DNA from 3 places in the Streptomyces sp. NBC_01618 genome. Region 3 is predicted to be linked to each of the others. Evidence: riboswitches for the same ligand, from Rfam matches in the RefSeq annotation. Region 3 holds a riboswitch; each other region holds the start of a gene.

Region 1 (6,274 bases), 1.9 Mb from region 3:
CGTCCCCGACCCACGGCCCGCCCCGGAGCCGGGGCTCGGACCGCTGTACGTCGTCGGCGACGTCCACGGCTATCTGGACGAGCTCCACGCCGCGCTCGCCGAGCAGGGCCTCATCGACGCCGGAGGCAACTGGTCCGCGGGCAATGCCCGGCTCTGGTTCCTGGGCGACTTCACCGACCGGGGACCCGACGGCATCGGCGTCATCGACCTGGTGATGCGCCTGTCCGCCGAGGCCGCGGCCGCGGGCGGCTACTGCAAGGCCCTGATGGGCAATCACGAACTGCTGCTCATCGGCGCCAAGCGGTTCGGCGACACCCCCGTCAACTCCGGCGCCGGCACCGCCACCTTCCAGGCCGCCTGGCTGCTCAACGGCGGCCAGAAGAACGACATGGAGCGGCTCCAGGACGTCCACCTCCAGTGGATGTCCCGGCTCGACGCGATCGTCGAGGAGGACGGGCACCTGCTGACGCACTCCGACACGACGGCCTACCTCGACTACGGCAGCACCATCGAGGACGTCAACGACACCGTGCACGCCATTCTCACGCGTAACGACGCCGACGAGTGCTGGGACCTCTTCCGGAAGCTCACGAAGCGGTTCGCCTTCCGCGACGAGTCGGGGCCGCAGGCCGTACGGGAGCTGCTGTCGGCCTACGGCGGACAGCGCATCGTCCATGGTCACAGCCCCATTCCGTATCTCCTCGGCGAGGTCGGCTCGGAGGACGGAGAGGACGGTTCCGGTCCCGTGGTCGACGGCCCGCACGTGTACGCGGACGGACTCGCCATCGCCATGGACGGCGGAGTGACCATGGCCGGAAAGCTACTGGTCGTCCAACTGCCCCTGCATGACTGACGTCCATCCGGGAAGACGCTCCACGACCTGACCACGCCGACCACCGGGCCTATTTACGGAAACCCCCTGTCACCCCGTGCCGTGGGCGCTCTACCATCGGCGTATCAGTAGCAGGCTCTCCTCCGTTTCCGCCCAACTGCCCGGTCCGAGCGGGCATTCAGGCCCAACGGAGCATCGGGGGATGCACATGAACAGCGCTCCGCACCTGCTGGCCGAGGACCGCCCCGAGTACGAGCGGATCCTCGACGACGCACTGCGCCACGCCCATGAACGACCGGATCTGGCCGCGGTCGGCGAGCGGCTCAACGCCGTGCAGCTGCGCACCATGGCGCTGGACGCCACGGCGCTGATCACCGCGACGGCCGCCACCGAGTACGAGCACTATGTGAAGGCCCGCGAAGAGCTGCGCGGACCGGACGAAGGAACGGACGAGGACACCGGTCCCGGGTCCGGCACGAACCGTCGGAGCGAGTCGGGCGCCGGCATAGGAGCCGTCGTCACGGTTCTGGCGCCCGTGCTCGCCGGCACCGCCGCGTTCATATTCCTGCTGGCCGGTTATCTGCTGAAACTGCTCAGCCCGCCGCCGTCCTTCGCCTCCACCATGGTCGCCGCGGGCTGGTTCTTCGCGGCGGTCATGGCCGCCGCGATCCTGGCCGCCGCCGTCGGGCTGCTCGTCACCGCACTGCGCAACGGGTCGACGTCGCAGCCCGCCGAGGATCCCGGGAGCGAACTTCCGGAGGATGTGGCGCGCGCCAGGGAGGCATGGCGCCACGCCCTGCTGGAGCGCGGCATCCTGCCGTTCCTCAGGGACGCGCTCGCCGACCCCGAGGCCGGCCTCGCCGCACGCACCCCGCACCGCTCGGAGCACCGCATCCCGAAGATCGGCTACAGCCGGCCGGACTTCACCAGCCCCGACGACGGCCCGGCGGCGGGCCCCCGCCCGACCTTCACCAGCCCGGACTTCACCAGCCCCGACTTCGGTGGCCCGGAGCATGAACCGGACTGACCGGGTCCGGGGGGCACGTACCCCGCCAGGAACAGTGGCGAAGACCTGACGCGGTCCTCGCCACTCGCCACGCGTCGGACGGATCAGTCCGCGATCGGCAGATAGACCCGATTGCCGGCCGCCGCGAACTCCTTGGACTTCTCCGCCATGCCCGCCTCGATCTCCGCCTGCGAACCGCCGTGTTCACGACGGATGTCCTGGGAGATCTTCATCGAACAGAATTTCGGCCCGCACATCGAGCAGAAGTGCGCGGTCTTCGCCGGTTCGGCGGGCAGCGTCTCGTCGTGGAACTCCCGCGCAGTGACCGGGTCGAGAGCCAGATTGAACTGGTCCTCCCAGCGGAATTCGAAACGGGCGTCGGAGAGCGCGTCGTCCCAGTCCTGCGCCCCCGGGTGCCCCTTCGCGAGATCCGCCGCATGGGCCGCGATCTTGTACGTGATGACGCCGGTCTTCACATCGTCTCGGTTGGGCAGGCCGAGGTGCTCCTTGGGCGTGACGTAACAGAGCATCGCCGTGCCCCACCACGCGATCATCGCCGCGCCGATGCCCGAGGTGATGTGGTCGTACGCCGGAGCGACATCGGTGGTCAGCGGGCCGAGCGTGTAGAAGGGTGCCTCCTCGCAGATCTCCTGCTGGAGGTCGATGTTCTCCTTGATCTTGTGCATCGGGACATGGCCCGGGCCCTCGATCATGGTCTGGACGCCGTGCCGCTTGGCGATCGTGTTCAGTTCGCCGAGTGTGCGCAGTTCGGCGAACTGGGCCTCGTCGTTGGCGTCGGCGATCGAGCCGGGGCGCAGACCGTCGCCCAGCGAGTACGTCACGTCGTACGTGGCGAGGATCTCGCAGAGCTCCTCGAAGTGCTCGTACAGGAACGACTCCTTGTGGTGCGCGAGGCACCACGCCGCCATGATCGAACCGCCGCGGGAGACGATGCCGGTCTTGCGTCGGGCGGTCAGCGGGACGTACGGCAGGCGCACGCCGGCGTGGACCGTCATGTAGTCGACGCCCTGCTCGGCCTGCTCGATGACGGTGTCCTTGTAGATCTCCCAGGTCAGCTCCTCGGCCCGGCCGTCGACCTTTTCGAGCGCCTGGTAGAGGGGAACGGTGCCGATCGGCACGGGGGAGTTGCGCAGTACCCACTCACGGGTGGTGTGAATGTTGCGGCCGGTGGACAGATCCATGACGGTGTCGGCGCCCCAGCGCGTCGCCCACGTCATCTTCTCCACCTCCTCCTCGATGGAGGACGTCACCGCGGAGTTGCCGATGTTGGCATTGACCTTCACCAGGAACCGCTTCCCGATGATCATCGGTTCGATCTCGGGGTGGTTGACGTTGGCCGGCAGTACGGCCCGGCCGGCGGCGATCTCCTCGCGCACCACCTCCGGCTCGACGTTCTCCCGGATCGCCACGTACTCCATCTCCGGGGTGATCTCACCCCGGCGGGCATACGCGAGCTGGGTCACCGGCTGCCCGTCCCGGCTGCGGCGGGGCAGCCGGGGCCGGCCGGGGAAGACCGCGTCGAGGTTGCGCAGCCCTTCCCCAAGCTCTCGACTTCGCTCGAGCAGGGGAGACCCCATTCGCGGCGAGGTGTGCTTGAGCCCGTCGTCCTCGGGGCGCGCGGGGCGGCCCGGGTACTCCTCGGTGTCGCCGCGCGCGATGATCCAGCTTTCCCGAAGCGGTGCGAGCCCGCGACGGACATCGGTCTCGGTGGTGGGATCGGTGTACGGCCCCGACGTGTCGTACAGCGTCACGTCCTTGCCGTTGGTGAGGTGCACCTGCCGGACCGGCACCCGGAGGTCCGGGCGTGAGCCCTGGACGTATCCCTTGTGCCAACCGATGGACTTCCCGGCCTCGTCGCTCTGGTTCGAGGCAGGCGTGCGTGCGTCCGCTGTGGTCATGAGACCTACTCCCTACGCCGGCATTACCCGGTAACAGGTTCGGCGGTCGGCGCAGCCTGTCCCGTACGGATGTACGGATATCAGCGCCCTCTCAGCCCGGTGCTCCGAGCTCCCGCGTGTGCAAAGGTTCCTCCACGCTAGTGCCCCGTCCGGCGTAATGAACAGAGGGCCCCTCTCTTCTTGCGATGATCGGCCGGTGACGTCCCCCCAATTCGACTCCGAACCGCGAGGCCATCAGCACGGCCACTCGCACAGCCATGGCCCCGCCGCGCCCGTCTCCAAGCATCTGCGCAAGGTCATCGCGGCCGTGCTCATCCCGTTCGCCACCGCGGTCGTCGTCGGCCTGGCGGTGCTCTGGCCTGGGGGTGCACCCCCGCACGAGCGGACCGGTGTCGGGTTCGACCGGCAGACCCAGCAGGCGAAGGTGGTGAAGGTCGACAAGGTGGACTGCAAGGACGTGAACGCCGCCCAGATGCCCACCAGCGGCGAGACCGCCCCGTCGTCGGGAAGCGGGCCGGGGCTGTGCGAGAAGGCCACCGTCGAGGTGACGACCGGTCACGACAAGGGCCGGACCTTCGTCGAGGTCGTCCAGCCCGACGCACCGCGCCAGTTGCGCCAGGGTCAGGGCGTGGTCGTGGCGTACGCCCCTGACGCGCCCCACGATCTGCAGTACTCGGTGACGGATGTGAACCGGAAGTTCCCGATGGCTCTGCTGGCCGGGATCTTCGCGCTGGTCGTGGTCGCGGTGGGCAGGATGCGCGGGGTGATGGCACTGGTCGCGCTCGCCGTGTCGTTCGCGGTACTGACCCTGTTCATCCTCCCGGCCATCCTCCAGGGCTCGAATCCCCTGCTCGTCGCGGTGATCGGGGCCAGTGCGATCATGCTGATCGCGCTCTACATGTGCCACGGCCTGACGGCCCGCACCTCGGTCGCGGTGATCGGCACACTGCTCTCGCTCCTGCTGATCGGGCTGCTCGGATCGCTCTTCATCGGCTGGGCGAGCCTGACCGGCAACACCGACGACATCACCGGTCTCATCCACGGCCTGTACCCGCACATCGACATGAGCGGCCTGCTGCTGGCCGGTGTCATCATCGGGTCGCTCGGCGTCCTCGACGACGTGACGGTCACCCAGACGTCGGCGGTCTGGGAGTTGCACCAGGCGAACCCGACGATGGGTGTGCGGGGGCTCTACAGGGCAGGGATCAGAATCGGGCGCGACCACATCGCCTCGGTCGTCAATACGCTGGTGCTCGCCTACGCGGGCGCGGCGCTGCCGCTGCTGCTGCTGTTCTCGATCGCCCGGAGCAGTGTGGGGACGGTGGCCAACAGCGAGCTGGTGGCGGAAGAGATCGTACGAACGCTGGTCGGCTCGATCGGACTGGTCGCCTCGGTGCCGGTGACGACGGTGCTCGCGGCGCTGGTCGTCTCCGCGGACCGCACAGGGCCCGGCGCGGAAGCCGGAGCTTCAGCACCCGTACGGACCGGGAGAGGCCGCCGTCGCAGGGCGAAGCCTTGAACGCCCCCACCACAGAGAGCGATTCACCCATTCGGCAGGTGTCGCGTTCGACCGACGGGCCTGTCTGCGACCCCGTGCTCTTCAGCCGGCGTTCTGTTCCTTGGCGAGGATCCGGCCCAGTGCCTCTTCCAGATTGCCCTCGAAGTCACCCAGCGTGCACTCCTGCCCGAGCGGCACGAGTTTGTCCGTCCGATCGAGAAAAGCCACAAGTGGGGCGGTACCGGCCCGGAAGAGGGCGCGGTCCTCGCCCACCTGAAGCCGGATGTGCACATCGGAAAGCCCCTCGGGCTCCGTGGGTCCGATGTGCACATCGCCGTCGCCACTGGGGCTGTTGAGGCCGTCGAGCAGCAGCTCACGGCCGAATGCCCAGGTGACGGGGGCGTCGCCGGGCAGATGGAAGGTCATCCGGATCGCATACGGATCACACACTTCGTACCGGAGCTCCACCGGGATCCGGAAAGAGAGCTCCTCGGAAACGAGGAAGCTCATCATGACCTCAGCTTGAACCGACTCGCGCATCGTCCAACCCCGCAGTAGATGAATCTGGCCAGGAATGATCCCCCATGGCCCTATTGACGCCATCGTGGTGCACGCGATAGCAGATCACAAGGAGTGATTTTTCAGATACTGATAGAGAACACGAACGAACGCAAGAGGTTGGCCACTTCGCCACGTAGTTGTTCGACTGCGGGGAGCAACCGGTCTTCTTGCTCCAGGGGTACCGAAATGGCCATCGCGGCGGCGGTGAATCCGGCAGCGATCGGGATGGCCGCACAGACCGTCCCCAGGGCGTACTCCTGTCGTTCGATGACAGGTTCCATTCGCTCCAGCGACCGCAACCGCTCAAGGAACGTCACGCGGTCCTTCACCGAGTAGCGGGTCAGCGGCCGTACCGGATGCCGGTCCAGATGGTCCTCGCGGGCCTTCTCGTCGAGTTGGCTCAGCAGACACTGCCCGATCGCATGGGCATGCCCGGTCTCCCGGAAGGACGCCCACTC
Region 2 (6,274 bases), 3.9 Mb from region 3:
GCGTGCGTGATCTGTCCTGGTAGATGGTGTGCCAAGGGCCATACCGGCAGGTTAACCAGAGCGCGACGACCGCAGGACCAGACCAGCGTCAATTGTCCGAATTGACCGGTTGTTTGTCCACCCTTCGGACAGCCGGCTTCGGGCACCCCGGTCGGATCAGATTCCGGCGCGCGCCCGGATTCGCTCGGCCAGCCCGGCGGTGGCGGCGGCCGGGTCGGTGGCCTCCGTGATCGCCCGTACGACGACCACCCGGCGCGCTCCGGCGTCCAGCACCTCGTCGAGATTGCCCGCGTCGATCCCGCCGATGGCGAACCACGGGCGTCGGGTGCCGAGCGAGGCGGCGTACCGCACGAGGTCCAGGCCCGGGGCGTGCCGGCCGGGCTTGGTCGGGGTGGGCCAGCAGGGGCCGGTGCAGAAGTAGTCCACCCCGGGCTCGGCCACGGCCGCGTCGACCTCGGACTCGGCGTGGGTGGAGCGGCCGATCACCACGTCCTCGCCGATGATGGCGCGGGCGGCGGGGACCGGCAGGTCGCCCTGGCCGAGGTGCAGCACATCGGAGCCGACGGCGTGGGCGACATCGGCCCGGTCGTTCACCGCGAGGAGCTTGCCGTGGCGCTTGCAGGCGTCGGCGAAGACAGCCAGGTGTTCGAGCTCCTCGGCCGCCTCCATGCCCTTGTCGCGCAGTTGGACGATGTCCACCCCGCTGGAGAGGACGGCGTCGAGGAACGCGGGGAGGTCACCCTGGCGCTTGCGGGCGTCCGTGCACAGATAGAGCCGGGCGTCGGACAGCTGCGCGCGAGGCGTGGGCATGGCGCGGTTCCCCCTGGAGAGCGTTGCGGAACGGTTGTCGGTACGGCGCGGGGGTGCGGGCCGCGCACTGCTGCGCGGCCCGCCCCTCACATACGGCCTGCGGTCAGACGGCCAGCGCCTGGGCGCGACGCTTCACCTCCGTGCCGCGATTCTCGCTCAGTGCCTGGGCAGGGGTGCCCGGCAGGGTCGGGTCGGGGGTGAAGAGCCATTCCAGCATCTCTTCGTCGGTGTAGCCGTCGTCCTTCAGGAGCGTCAGGGTGCCGGAGAGGCCCTTGACCACCTTGTCGCCGTCGATGAAGGCGGCAGGCACCTGGAGCGCCCGGTTCTCACCACGTCGTACGGCAATGAGCTGGCCCTCCTTGACCAGCTGCCGCACGCGCGTCACCTCGACACCGAGCATTTCGGCGATGTCGGGGAGGTGGAGCCAGGCGGGGACGAGAGCATCGATCTTTGCGTCAATCTCGGTCACGGGGACAAGCCTGCCATCCCGGACTGACAGCCGATACCCGGACTCAGCCCTTCAGGGCGTCACGGACCACGTCCGCGACGCGGCAACGGGACTGCTGGTCGCTGGTGATCCAGCCATGGGCGGACTCCAGGACACGCGAGTAGCAGGCTCCGGTGTCGGTGGTGCCCCGGTACTTCTCGGTCGAGGCACCGTCCGCGGCGGTGACCACGCCGCCCGTGCGGACGAGGTTGCCGGTCGAGTCCACGGTGTCGTCCGTGACGGCGTCCGTGCGCCACACGCGCGCGGAGCCCGTCCGGGAGGTGTCGATCAGCACACGGCGCTGGGTGACGGCGGCCCTCAGGTCGTAGTTGTTGTAGTCGCCGTAGACCGGGATGTCCATGTCGACGTCGATGGGGTAGGACCAGGCGTGCCGCTGCGCGCTGGTACGCCCGCCCGTCGTGGTCGTCACCGTGGTGGCGCCGTGGTCGCGCTGGTGCATCGTCTGCTGCTGCCCGGTCCTGGAGACGTTGTCCGTGTTGGTGTACGCGAACTCCTGCTCGACGGTGGTGGTGACCCGGCCCTTCGAGGTCTCGACATAGCCCGAGATCTTCCAGGAGCGGCCGGTCGACACGGAGACGTCCGTGGAGCCGTTCTTGCCCGGGGTCTGGACGGTCTTCACGACCGGGGTGTGGCTGAGCGTGTTGGTGGTCACCTTGCCGCTCGTGCGGGACGCGTGCGCGTCCGTGTCGAGGAAGAGCGAACCGTCGACATTCCAGCCGTCGGCCGCGCCGTACGGGGTGATGCTGATCGCGTGCGGCTTGCCGTCGGCCAGCAGACCCGCGAAGGGGGTGAGGTCGATGTCGTACGCCTCGGTCCTGAACTGGTCGATGGCCGGGATCGGGCGCCACAGGGTCGGCACGATGCCGCCGGAGTACACCACGGGGTACGGCTGGGCGAGACCGGCGGGCTGTCCGTCGACCGCGACCTGCACCTCACGGTAGGGGCCGCCGCCGCAGAGGTAGTCCGGAGCGGTTTCCGCCAGGTCGCTGGGGACCGCGTCGAACCACTGCTCGTCGCAGCCGCCCCCGCGTGCGTAGACCTCCAGGCGCGCGTTGGTCAGATTGCGCGGGAAGGTGACCTCGGTGCGGGTGGAGCCGCCCTTGCCGACGTTCATCCAGGGGGCGCCGGCGGAGTTGGTGTTACCGAGCGGGATGATGCTGTCAGCCGTGGTGGCGGCCGGGTGACGCTTGTCGGCCTGGTAGTACGTGATCTTCAGGTTGATCTTGTACACGCCGGTGTACGTCTCGTTGACGACATTGCCCAGTTCGAGCTGGAGCTTCTGCGGGTCCTTGAGGAGCGGCGCGAAGTCGGTGATGTCCTTGGCGACGTGCCAGCTGATGCCGTCGCCGTCGGGCTCGGCGGTGCTGGTGCGGAAGACCTCCGCGCCACCGATGAAGACTGCGGCGAGGCGGTCGTACTGACGCCCCTTCACGCTGCCCGACCAGTCGAGGACGACCTTGTTCCACGGACCCTTGCACTTCTCGGGCGGGGTGAGCGTGGTGGTGTACGGCGGTCCGCCGAGGGTGTAGCCGAAGTCGTGGTCGACGGCCGTCACCGAGCAGTGCTCGGTGTCCGGGCGGGAGACCGGCGGCAGCGCGTCGATCGGATCCTGGTAGTCGACAGCCGGGTTGGAGCCGGGCTTGGGAGTGTCGCCCGCGTACGCCGGGGCGGCGAGTGCGCCTCCGACCAGGGCAATCGACGCCGAGGCCATGGAGATTCCACGCAACGCGCGGGCCCATCTGTGTCGAAACATGCGCATCCTTCGAAGAGTATGAAATGAGCACTCTAAAAGATGCACAGTGCACTAACTTTTACCTCCCCCCAAGGAGTTGTCCATATATCGGACACCAACGTCCGCTTCCCGTACACCTATTGACGAGTCGCCGACTTCAGCGGTACGGAGGGGTCGGCGGCCCGTGCCGGATCGAGATGTGCCCCCGCCTCGATGAGCTTGCGCCCCTGCGCCAGATCGCGCGGCCGGCCGACGGCGAGGACCGCGACCAGGACGCCGTCGCGCAGCCAGCACACCGACCAGGAGGGACCGGCCGGATCGCCGCGCCACAGCAGGGTGTCGGCGCTCCCGTGGTGGCCCGCGTACTGCACGAACCGGTCGAACTGCTCGGACCAGAAGTACGGCACGGGGTCGTACGTCAGCGGCGCGGGTTCACCGTCGGCAGCGCCGGCGATGATGTTGGCGGCGGCGGTCCGCGGGCCCTGGAGGGCGTTGTCCCAGTGGTGGACGAGCAGGCGTTCGCCGTACCGGGCGGAGGGGAACGAGGCGCAGTCACCGACCGCGTACACATCGGGGAGCGAGGTGCGCAGCGCCCCGTCGGCGGTCACCGATCCGTCGGGGCCGAGCGCGATGCCGGAGCCGGCCAGCCAGCCGGTGGCGGGCCGTGCGCCGATTCCGACGACGACCGCTCCGGCCGGGATCGTGCGGCCGTCCGCGAGGATCACCCGGCCGGGTTCGATGCGGGCGACCCGGGCTCCGGTAAGGAGTTCGGCGCCGCTCTCGGCGTACCAGGCGGCCATCGGGGCGGCGACCTCGGCGGGCATCGCGCCCGCGAGGGGCCGGTCGGCGGCCTCGACGACGGTGACTTCGCAGCCCGCGGCGCGGGCCGCGGTGGCGAACTCGGCGCCGATCCAGCCCGCGCCGACGACCACGACGCCGTGCCGCTCGTCGAGGACGGGACGCAGCCGTGCCGCGTCGTCGAGGGTGCGCAACAGATGGACGCCGGGAACGCCCTCGGCGCCGGGCAGGACGACCGGTTCGGCGCCGGTCGCGATCACCAGGACGTCGTATGCAACGGGTCCTGACGGGGTGTCCAGCTCATGCGCGCCCGGCCGCACACCGGTGACTTCGCGACCCAGCTGCAGATCGATGTCCAGCGCGTCGAAGTCGACGTCGAAGGCGGAGTCCTCGGCCTTGCCGAGCAGTACCGCCTTGGACAGCGGGGGTCGGTCGTAGGGCTGGTGCGGTTCGGCGCCGATGAGGACGAGGGAGCCGGTGAAGCCCTGTTCCCTCAGCGCCACCGCCGTCTGTACGCCGGCCATGCCCGCGCCGACGATGACGACGCGGCGCCCTGACTGCCGGTCCGGCTGCTCTGACTGCTGCTGCTCGCTCACCCGTACACCTTACGCATCTGACGGTCCGTCAGGAAAGAGGGATCTCTTCCACCGCGCTCGTCCCGCTGCCCTCCTGCGACTCCCATTCCCATCGCTCGTCCAGCCGGACCCGTCCGTCCGGGAGATCGACGACGGTGGAGACGCAGTGACCGGAAGACGTTGTTCCGTCGTGCTTGAGCTGGACGTACCTGAAGTCGAGGGTGTCCTCGACGCGGGTGCCGACGAGATGGCCGCGGATCACGTCGCCGCCGGCGTACTCGGCCCAGATCCGGCCGCCCTCCTCGTGGTACGTGAAGCGGGTACGGGTACCGACCTGGCCCGGGGCCTGGTCGGCGACCGGTGAGAGGACGAGTCCGTCGAGCGAACGGGCCACGGTGACGGCTCCCTTACAGGGTCCGGAGGGCTGGGTTTAGGGTGGCCAACGTAAAACACTCGCGGGAGCCCGGACGCACCGGGCTGAGAGGGAGGCTGGGGCGGCCTCCGACCGTACGAACCTGATCCGGGTCATGCCGGCGAAGGGAGGGGCTGGACGCCCATGCGTTCTTCTCGGAACGGAAACGGATCCGACGTCCTGGTCGTCGGGGGCGGGATCATCGGTCTGGTGACCGCCTGGCGGGCCGCGCAACGCGGACTGCGCATCGCGGTCGCCGACCCCGAACCGGGCGGCGGGGCCGCCCAGGTGGCGGCCGGCATGCTGGCCGCCGTCACCGAACTCCACTACGGCGAACAGATGCTGCTGGCCCTCAATGTCGCCTCGGCCGCCCGCTATCCGGCCTTCGCGGCCGAACTGGAAGCGGCGAGCGGGCGGGAGACCGGTTTCCGCGCCTGCGGCACCCTGGCCGTCGCGCTGGACTCCGACGACCGCGCCCATCTGCGGGAACTGCACGCCCTGCAGCAGCGTTCGGGCCTGGAGTCGCAGTGGCTCACGGGCCGCGAATGCCGCCGTCTGGAGCCGATGCTCGCACCCAACGTACGCGGCGGTCTGCGGGTCGACGGCGACCACCAGATCGATCCGCGCCGGCTGGCCGCCGCGCTGCTGACCGCCTGCGAGCGGGCCCGGGTGGTCTTCCACCGCGGCCGGGTGGAGCGCCTGACGGTCGTACGCGACCGGGCCGCCGGAGCCGTGCTCGCCGGGGGTACGGAGCTCGGCGCCGACCAGGTCGTGCTCGCCGCGGGCAGCCTCAGCGGCCGCCTCCCGGGGCTGCCGGACGAGGTCGTGCCACCGGTCCGGCCGGTGAAGGGGCAGGTGCTGCGGCTGACCGTGCCCGCCGCGTACGCGCCCTTCCTCACCCGGACCGTCCGGGCCATGGTCCGGGGCAGCCATGTCTATCTCGTACCGCGCGAGAACGGCGAACTGGTCGTCGGCGCCACCAGCGAGGAGATGGGCTGGGACACCACGGTCACGGCGGGTGGCGTCTACGAGCTGCTGCGGGACGCCCACGAGCTGGTGCCCGGCATCACCGAACTGCCGCTCACCGAGACCCGCGCCGGTCTGCGCCCCGCCTCCCCCGACAACGCCCCGCTGCTCGGCCCCACCGCCCTGCCCGGCCTCCACCTCGCCACCGGCCACCACCGCAACGGGGTGCTGCTCACCCCCGTCACCGGTGACGTCATGGCGGCGCTGCTGGCCGACGGCGAGCTGCCCGAGCCGGCCCGCCCCTTCACCCCGCACCGCTTCCAGCCCGCCGCCCCCGTACGTCAGGAGCAGCCCGCATGACCGAGCCCGCGCCCCGCCCCCGGACCGCACCGCCCTCCGATCCCGCACCCGTCTCCGTGTCCGTGTCCGTGTCCGTGAACGGCGAGGTCCGTCTCCTCGCCGCGGGCACCACC
Region 3 (6,274 bases):
GCCGACGTCCCGGTGCGGGAACAACTGGTGGTCCTGGAACATCAGGCCGAGACCGCGCCGGTGCACCGGCACCCCCGCCTGGTCCGCGCCGTCCAGCAGCACCCGGCCGCCGTCCGGCGGACGCAGTCCGGCAACCACCCGCAGCAGCGTCGACTTGCCGCTGCCGCTCGGTCCCAGCACGCACACGATCTCGTGCTCGGCGACCTCCAGGTCCACCCGGTCGAGCGCCGCACGCTCGCCGAAGCGAACCGTGGCCGATTCCAGTGTCAGCATCTCTAGAACTCCCCGGACCGGTCCGTGCGAATACGTTCGAGCAGCAGCAGCGACACCGCGCAGACCACCATCAGAAGGGTGCTGAGGGCCATCGCCTGGCCGTAGTTGAGCTCCCCGGCCCGCCCCAGCAGCCGGGCCACGGCGACCGGCAGCGTCGGGCGGTCGGGCCGCGCGATGAACACCGTCGCACCGAACTCACCGAGCGACACCGCGAACGCGAAGCCGGCCGCGACCAGCAACGCCCGTCGTACCAGTGGCAGATCGACCTCCCGCCAGGCCCGCAGGGGTGACGCGCCGAGCACCGCGGCCGCCTCCCTCAGCCGGCCGTCCACCGCGCGCAGGACCGGCAGCATGGTCCGTACGACGAAGGGCACACCGACCAGCGCCTGGGCGAGCGGCACCAGAATCCACGAAGTCCGCAGATCCAGCGGGGGCTTGTCCAGGGTGATCAGGAAACCGAAGCCGACGGTGACCGCGGACACCCCGAGCGGCAGCATCAGCAGGGCGTCGAAGCCGCGCACGAGCCGGCCCGTGCGCCGGGTCAGCGCCGCGGCGGCGAGCCCGCCGACGACCAGCGCGATGGCCGTCGCGACCAGTGCGTACTGGACCGAGTTCCGGACCGCTTCGAGCGGCGCGACCAGGAACGTACCGCCGCCCGCGTCCACGGACCCCAGGGCGCGGTAGTAGTCGAGGCCGTGGCCGCCGGGCGTGGCCAGCGAGCGCTCCACCAGCACCCCGAGCGGCAGCAGGATCAGCACCAGCACGGACAGCAGCACCCCGCAGAGCAGCGCCCACTGCCCGGCGCCGCGCGGCCTGCGAGCGGTCTGCGCGGGGTCGACCAGTTTCAGCGCGGTCTCCCTGCGCCGTACGGTCCACGCGTGCACGGCGAGGATCGCGCCGACCGCGGCGAACTGCACCAGCGTCAGCACGGCGGCCGTCGGCAGGGCGAGCAGTTGGGCGGTCTGCCGATAGATCTCCACCTCCAGCGTGGCGTATCCCGGACCGCCGAGGATCTGCACGACGCCGAAGGAGGTGAAGGTGAAGAGGAAGACCATCAACGCGGCAGCGGCCACTGCGGGCGCGAGGGCCGGCAGGGTGACCCGCCGCCAGGCGGCGAACCGTCCGGCGCCCAGCACCCGGGCGGCCTCCTCCTGCCGCGGGTCGAGCTGTGACCACAGCCCGCCCACGGTCCGTACGACCACCGCGTAGTTGAAGAAGACATGGGCGAGCAGAATCGCCCAGACGGTGGTGTCGAGGCGTACACCCCAGAGCTCGTCCATGAACCCGCCGCGCCCCACCATCGCCAGGAAGGCCGTACCGACGACGACGGTCGGCAGGACGAACGGCACGGTGACGACCGCCCGCAGCAGCTGTTTGCCGGGGAAGTCGTAGCGGGCGAAGACATAGGCGCCGGGCAGCGCGATCAGCAGGGTCAGCGCGGTCGAGGCGAGCGCCTGCCAGGTGGTGAACCACAGGACGTCGCGAATGTCCGGCCGGGTCAGCACCTCGCCGATCCGGCCGAACTGCCAGACGCCGTCCGCCTTCAGGCCGCGGCCGACGATCGCGGTGACCGGATAGGCGAAGAACAGCGCGAAGAACGCGACGGGCACGGCCATCAGGCCGAGCCGCACCGCGCTCCCGCGCCGCGCCTTCGCGCGCGTGACATCCGCGTGCCCACAGCGGCGGAGCGGGTCCGCACCACGCGGCCCGTCCTGGTGCGCGCCCGTCCCGCCCGAGCCCTTCCCGCCCGCGTCCGTTCCGCGGACGGGTGTCTTCGCTACTTCACTACGAGCGAGGACCACGACTGGACCCACTGCTCACGGTTCTTGGCGATCGCGTCCGGGGCAACGGTCGTCGGCCGGTCCACAGTCGCGCCGAACTTCGTGAAGAGCTCCGGCAGTTTCGCGCCCTCGGTGACCGGGTTCACGAACATGTTGAGCGGCATGTCCTCCTGGAACCTCTTGCTGATCAGGAAGTCCAGCAGGGCCTTGCCGCCGGCCTCGTTCTTCGCGCCGTTCAGCAGCCCCGCGAACTCGATCTGGCGGAAGCAGGTCCCGGTGGCCACCCCGGTCGGGGCCGTCGCGGGCTGCGGCTTCGCGTAGAGCACCTCGACGGGCGGGCTGGAGGCGTACGAGACGACGAGCGGTCGGTCGGCCTTGGCCTTCTTGCCGCCCGCGGAGCCTGAGAACTCCTCGTTGTACGCCTGCTCCCAACTGTCGACGACCTTGACGCCGTTGCTCTTCAGCTTCTTCCAGTAGTCCTGGTAGCCCTTCTCGCCGTAGGTGGCAACCGTGCCGAGGAGGAAGCCGAGGCCGGGCGAGGAGGTCTGGGCGTTCTCGGTGACGAGGAGGTTCTTGTACGCGGGCTTCGTCAGGTCCTCGAAGGACTGCGGCGGTGCGAGCTTCTTGTCGGCGAAGTACTTCTTGTCGTAGTTGACGCAGATGTCACCGGTGTCGATCGGGGTGACCCGGTGCTCGGCGGCGTCGAGTTGGGCATCGGACGCCACCTGGTCGACGCCCTTCGCCTCGTACGGCGTGAAGAGGCCGCTGTCGAGGGCGCGGGAGAGCAGGGTGTTGTCGACGCCGAAGAACACGTCACCACGCGGCGATCCCTTGGTCAGGATCTCCTGGTTGAGGGCGACACCCGCATCGCCACTCTTCAGAACCTTGACGGTGTAGCCGGTCTGTTCGGTGAACTCCTTCAGCACGTCCTTGGAGGCGTTGAAGGAGTCATGGCTGACGAGCGTCACGGTCTTCGAGCCCGAGCTCTTCGTGGAGCCGGAACCGGAGCCCGACGTACCGGAACTCCCGCATCCGGCAAGTGCGGTGACGCCGAGCGCGGCGGCAACGGCCGTCGCCGCGAGCTGCTTGGTCCTGCGCGTGGTGCTCATTGTGGATTCCTCCTGGGTTTTGGCCAGGAAGAGACGCGGCCCTGCCCACGGGAGGCGGGCAGGGCGCAACAGCATGAGTTGATGACCGAACTTCCTACCCGGAATGACCCGGGCGAGGTTCAGAGGGTCTGCGGCCGACCTGTCCTCGGTGCCGCACTCTCAGCGCTGTGGCGCTCCCCTGTCGGAATATGAAGTTGATTCTATGAAGTTGATTTCAGGCCCAGGTTACACGGGCCGTTCCGACCTCAGCGCTCGGCCGCCGCCAGCTGCCCGCAGGCCCCGTCGATCTCCTGGCCACGGGTGTCCCGCACGGTCACCGGCACCCCGTGTGCCGCGATCGCCTCGACGAACGCCTTCTCGTCCTCGGGACGCGACGCGGTCCACTTGGACCCGGGCGTGGGGTTCAGCGGGATCAGGTTGACGTGCACCCGCTTCCCCTTGAGGAGCCGGCCGAGCCGATCGCCGCGCCACGCCTGGTCGTTGATGTCCCGGATCAGCGCGTACTCGATGGAGATGCGACGACCGGACTTCTCCGCGTACTCCCACGCGGCGTCCAGCACCTCACCCACCTTCCACCGCGTGTTCACGGGGACGAGCGTGTCGCGCAGCTCGTCGTCCGGGGCGTGCAGCGAGACGGCGAGACGGCACTTGAAGCCCTCGTCGGCGAAGCGGAGCATCGCGGGCACCAGGCCGACGGTGGAAACGGTGATCCCGCGCTGCGAGAGCCCCAGCCCGTCCGGCTCCGGGTCGGTCAGCCGGCGGATCGCGCCGACCACCCGCTTGTAGTTGGCGAGCGGCTCGCCCATGCCCATGAAGACGATGTTGGAGAGCCGCGCCGGGCCCCCCGGGACCTCCCCGTCGCGCAGCGCCCGCATGCCGTCCACGATCTGGTGGACGATCTCGGCGGTCGACAGATTGCGGTCGAGACCGGCCTGTCCCGTGGCGCAGAACGGGCAGTTCATCCCGCATCCCGCCTGTGACGAGATACACATCGTCACCCGCTCCGGGTAGCGCATCAGGACGGATTCGACGAGCGTCCCGTCATGCAGCTTCCACAGCGTCTTACGGGTGGTGTCGTCGTCACAGCTGATGTGGCGGACCACGGACATCAGGTCGGGGAACATCGCTTCGGCGAGCTTGTCCCGCGAACCGGCCGGGATGTTGGTCCACTCCGCCGGGTCGTGCGCGTACCGCGCGAAGTAGTGCTGCGAGAGCTGCTGGGCGCGGAACGGCTTCTCGCCGATCGCGGCAACGGCTTCCTTGCGCTCGGCGGGCGTGAGGTCGGCGAGATGCCGCGGCGGCTTCTTGGCTCCGCGGGGCGCGACGAAAGTGAGTTCTCCGGGATTAGGCATGGTCCATCCAGTGTCGCAGACAGAACAGTGAGGGCCCGCCGCCCTGTGGACAACGGACCCTCACTCGTAAAAGCCCAGGTCAGGAAGGTAGAGCGCGGGGGATCAACCGGAGCCCACAAACAGCACCAGCAGCAGCCAGACCACCGGGGCGGTCGGCAGCAGCGAGTCCAGCCGGTCCATGATGCCGCCGTGCCCCGGCAGCAGCGTGCCCATGTCCTTGATGCCGAGGTCCCGCTTGATCATCGACTCAGCCAGGTCACCGAGGGTGGCGGTGGCCGCGACCGCGAGCCCCAGCAGCAGCCCCTGCCACCAGGTACCGCCGTCGATCAGGAACTGCATGCACAGCGCACCGGCGGCCATCGCGAAGGCGACGGCCCCGAACAGGCCCTCGCGGGTCTTCCCGGGACTGATGCGCGGCGCGAGCTTGTGCTTCCCGAAGCGCCAGCCGACGGCGTACGCGCCCGTGTCACTGACCACGGTCAGCAGCAGGAAGGTGAGCACCCGCTGCGGTCCGTCGTCCGCGGTCAGGAGCATGGCAACGAAGGTGGCCAGGAACGGTACGTAGAACGCGGCGAACACTCCCGCCGTGACGTCCTTGAGGTAGCCCTCCGGAGGCTCGGTCATCCGCCAGACGAGCACCGCGAGCGCGGTCAGCGCCATCGCCACCCAGGCGCCCTCGGCACCCCGCGCGTATCCGGCCACGACCATCGCCGCGCCACCGACCGCCAGCGGGATGAGCGGCGCCTTGATGCCCTTGCGCTCCTCCAGCCGGGAGGTGAGCTCCCACAGGCCCACGACGACGGCGACGGCGATCACACCGACGAAGACGGCCTTCACGATGAACAGCGAGGCGACGATGACGGCGCCGAGCCCCACACCGACCCCTATGGCGGCTCGCAGATCACGGCCCGCACGTTTCTTCTGCGGGGGAGGCGGCGCGGTGGACATGGGCTCCTGCGGCTTCTCGTCGCGGAACAGGGGGCCGCCGCTCAGGCGTGCGGCCCCCTGGTCCCGGTCATCATGGTCGTCAGCGTCTCTACCTGTGTCGGACGCGTCCGGCACGATGGGCATGGGCCGAGTCTGCTGGGCGTCATGCACATCGTATGCAGGACCCGCCGGAGCTGCCTGCATCTCGGGCGGACCCCAGTGGCCGGCTCTCTGCGGGGCGCCCCAGGAAGAGTCGTTCATCAGACTTCGAGCAGCTCGGCTTCCTTGTGCTTGAGCAGCTCGTCGACCTGTGCGACGTACTTCGCGGTGGTGTCGTCCAGTTCCTTCTCGGCGCGACGCACCTCGTCCTCGCCGGTCTCCTTGTCCTTGACCAGCTTGTCGAGCGTCTCCTTGGCCTTGCGGCGCACGGCCCGGATGGAGATCTTGGAGTCCTCGGCCTTCGTCTTCGCGACCTTGATGTACTCGCGACGACGCTCCTCGGTGAGGTCCGGGAAGGTCACTCGGATGATATTGCCGTCGTTGCTCGGGTTGACGCCGAGGTCCGAGTCGCGGATGGCCTGTTCGATGTTGCGCAGCGCGCTCTTGTCGAACGGCGTCACGACGGCCATGCGCGGCTCGGGCACCGAGAACGAGGCGAGCTGGTTGATCGGGGTCAGCGCGCCGTAGTAGTCGGCGACGATCTTGTTGAACATCGCCGGGTGGGCACGGCCGGTACGGATCGCGGCGAAGTCCTCCTTCGCTACGACGACGGCCTTCTCCATCTTCTCCTCGGCCTCAAGGAGGGTTTCTTCGATCACCACGTGCTCCTGCG

What was found. Region 3 has a riboswitch for thiamine pyrophosphate ahead of OH735_RS27490 (thiamine ABC transporter substrate binding subunit). Riboswitches for the same ligand answer to the same signal wherever they lie in the genome.
Region 1: it holds a riboswitch for thiamine pyrophosphate, as region 3 does, so the genes downstream of both, thiC (phosphomethylpyrimidine synthase ThiC) here and OH735_RS27490 (thiamine ABC transporter substrate binding subunit) in region 3, are expected to answer to the same signal.
Region 2: it holds a riboswitch for thiamine pyrophosphate, as region 3 does, so the genes downstream of both, thiO (glycine oxidase ThiO) here and OH735_RS27490 (thiamine ABC transporter substrate binding subunit) in region 3, are expected to answer to the same signal.

The regions. Positions count from the first base shown of each region.
Region 1 is NZ_CP109297.1:3,995,153-4,001,426, reverse strand. Features, by position in the region: gene OH735_RS18700 (metallophosphoesterase) at 1-853, shown strand, start outside; gene OH735_RS18695 (hypothetical protein) at 1,035-1,859, shown strand; gene thiC (phosphomethylpyrimidine synthase ThiC) at 1,943-3,757, opposite strand; TPP riboswitch at 3,750-3,883, opposite strand; gene OH735_RS18685 (YibE/F family protein) at 3,954-5,276, shown strand; gene OH735_RS18680 (SsgA family sporulation/cell division regulator) at 5,358-5,795, opposite strand; gene OH735_RS18675 (IclR family transcriptional regulator) at 5,897-6,274, opposite strand, start outside.
Region 2 is NZ_CP109297.1:1,991,549-1,997,822, forward strand. Features, by position in the region: gene metF (methylenetetrahydrofolate reductase [NAD(P)H]) at 1-42, opposite strand, end outside; gene thiE (thiamine phosphate synthase) at 157-810, opposite strand; gene OH735_RS09420 (Rv2175c family DNA-binding protein) at 914-1,279, opposite strand; gene OH735_RS09425 (peptide-N4-asparagine amidase) at 1,323-3,071, opposite strand; gene OH735_RS09430 (NAD(P)/FAD-dependent oxidoreductase) at 3,188-4,444, opposite strand; gene OH735_RS09435 (hypothetical protein) at 4,473-4,817, opposite strand; TPP riboswitch at 4,869-4,982, shown strand; gene thiO (glycine oxidase ThiO) at 4,980-6,161, shown strand; gene thiS (sulfur carrier protein ThiS) at 6,158-6,274, shown strand, end outside.
Region 3 is NZ_CP109297.1:5,900,065-5,906,338, reverse strand. Features, by position in the region: gene OH735_RS27500 (ABC transporter ATP-binding protein) at 1-273, opposite strand, end outside; gene OH735_RS27495 (ABC transporter permease) at 276-1,889, opposite strand; gene OH735_RS27490 (thiamine ABC transporter substrate binding subunit) at 2,051-3,163, opposite strand; TPP riboswitch at 3,237-3,353, opposite strand; gene rlmN (23S rRNA (adenine(2503)-C(2))-methyltransferase RlmN) at 3,409-4,515, opposite strand; gene OH735_RS27480 (phosphatidate cytidylyltransferase) at 4,618-5,703, opposite strand; gene frr (ribosome recycling factor) at 5,703-6,260, opposite strand.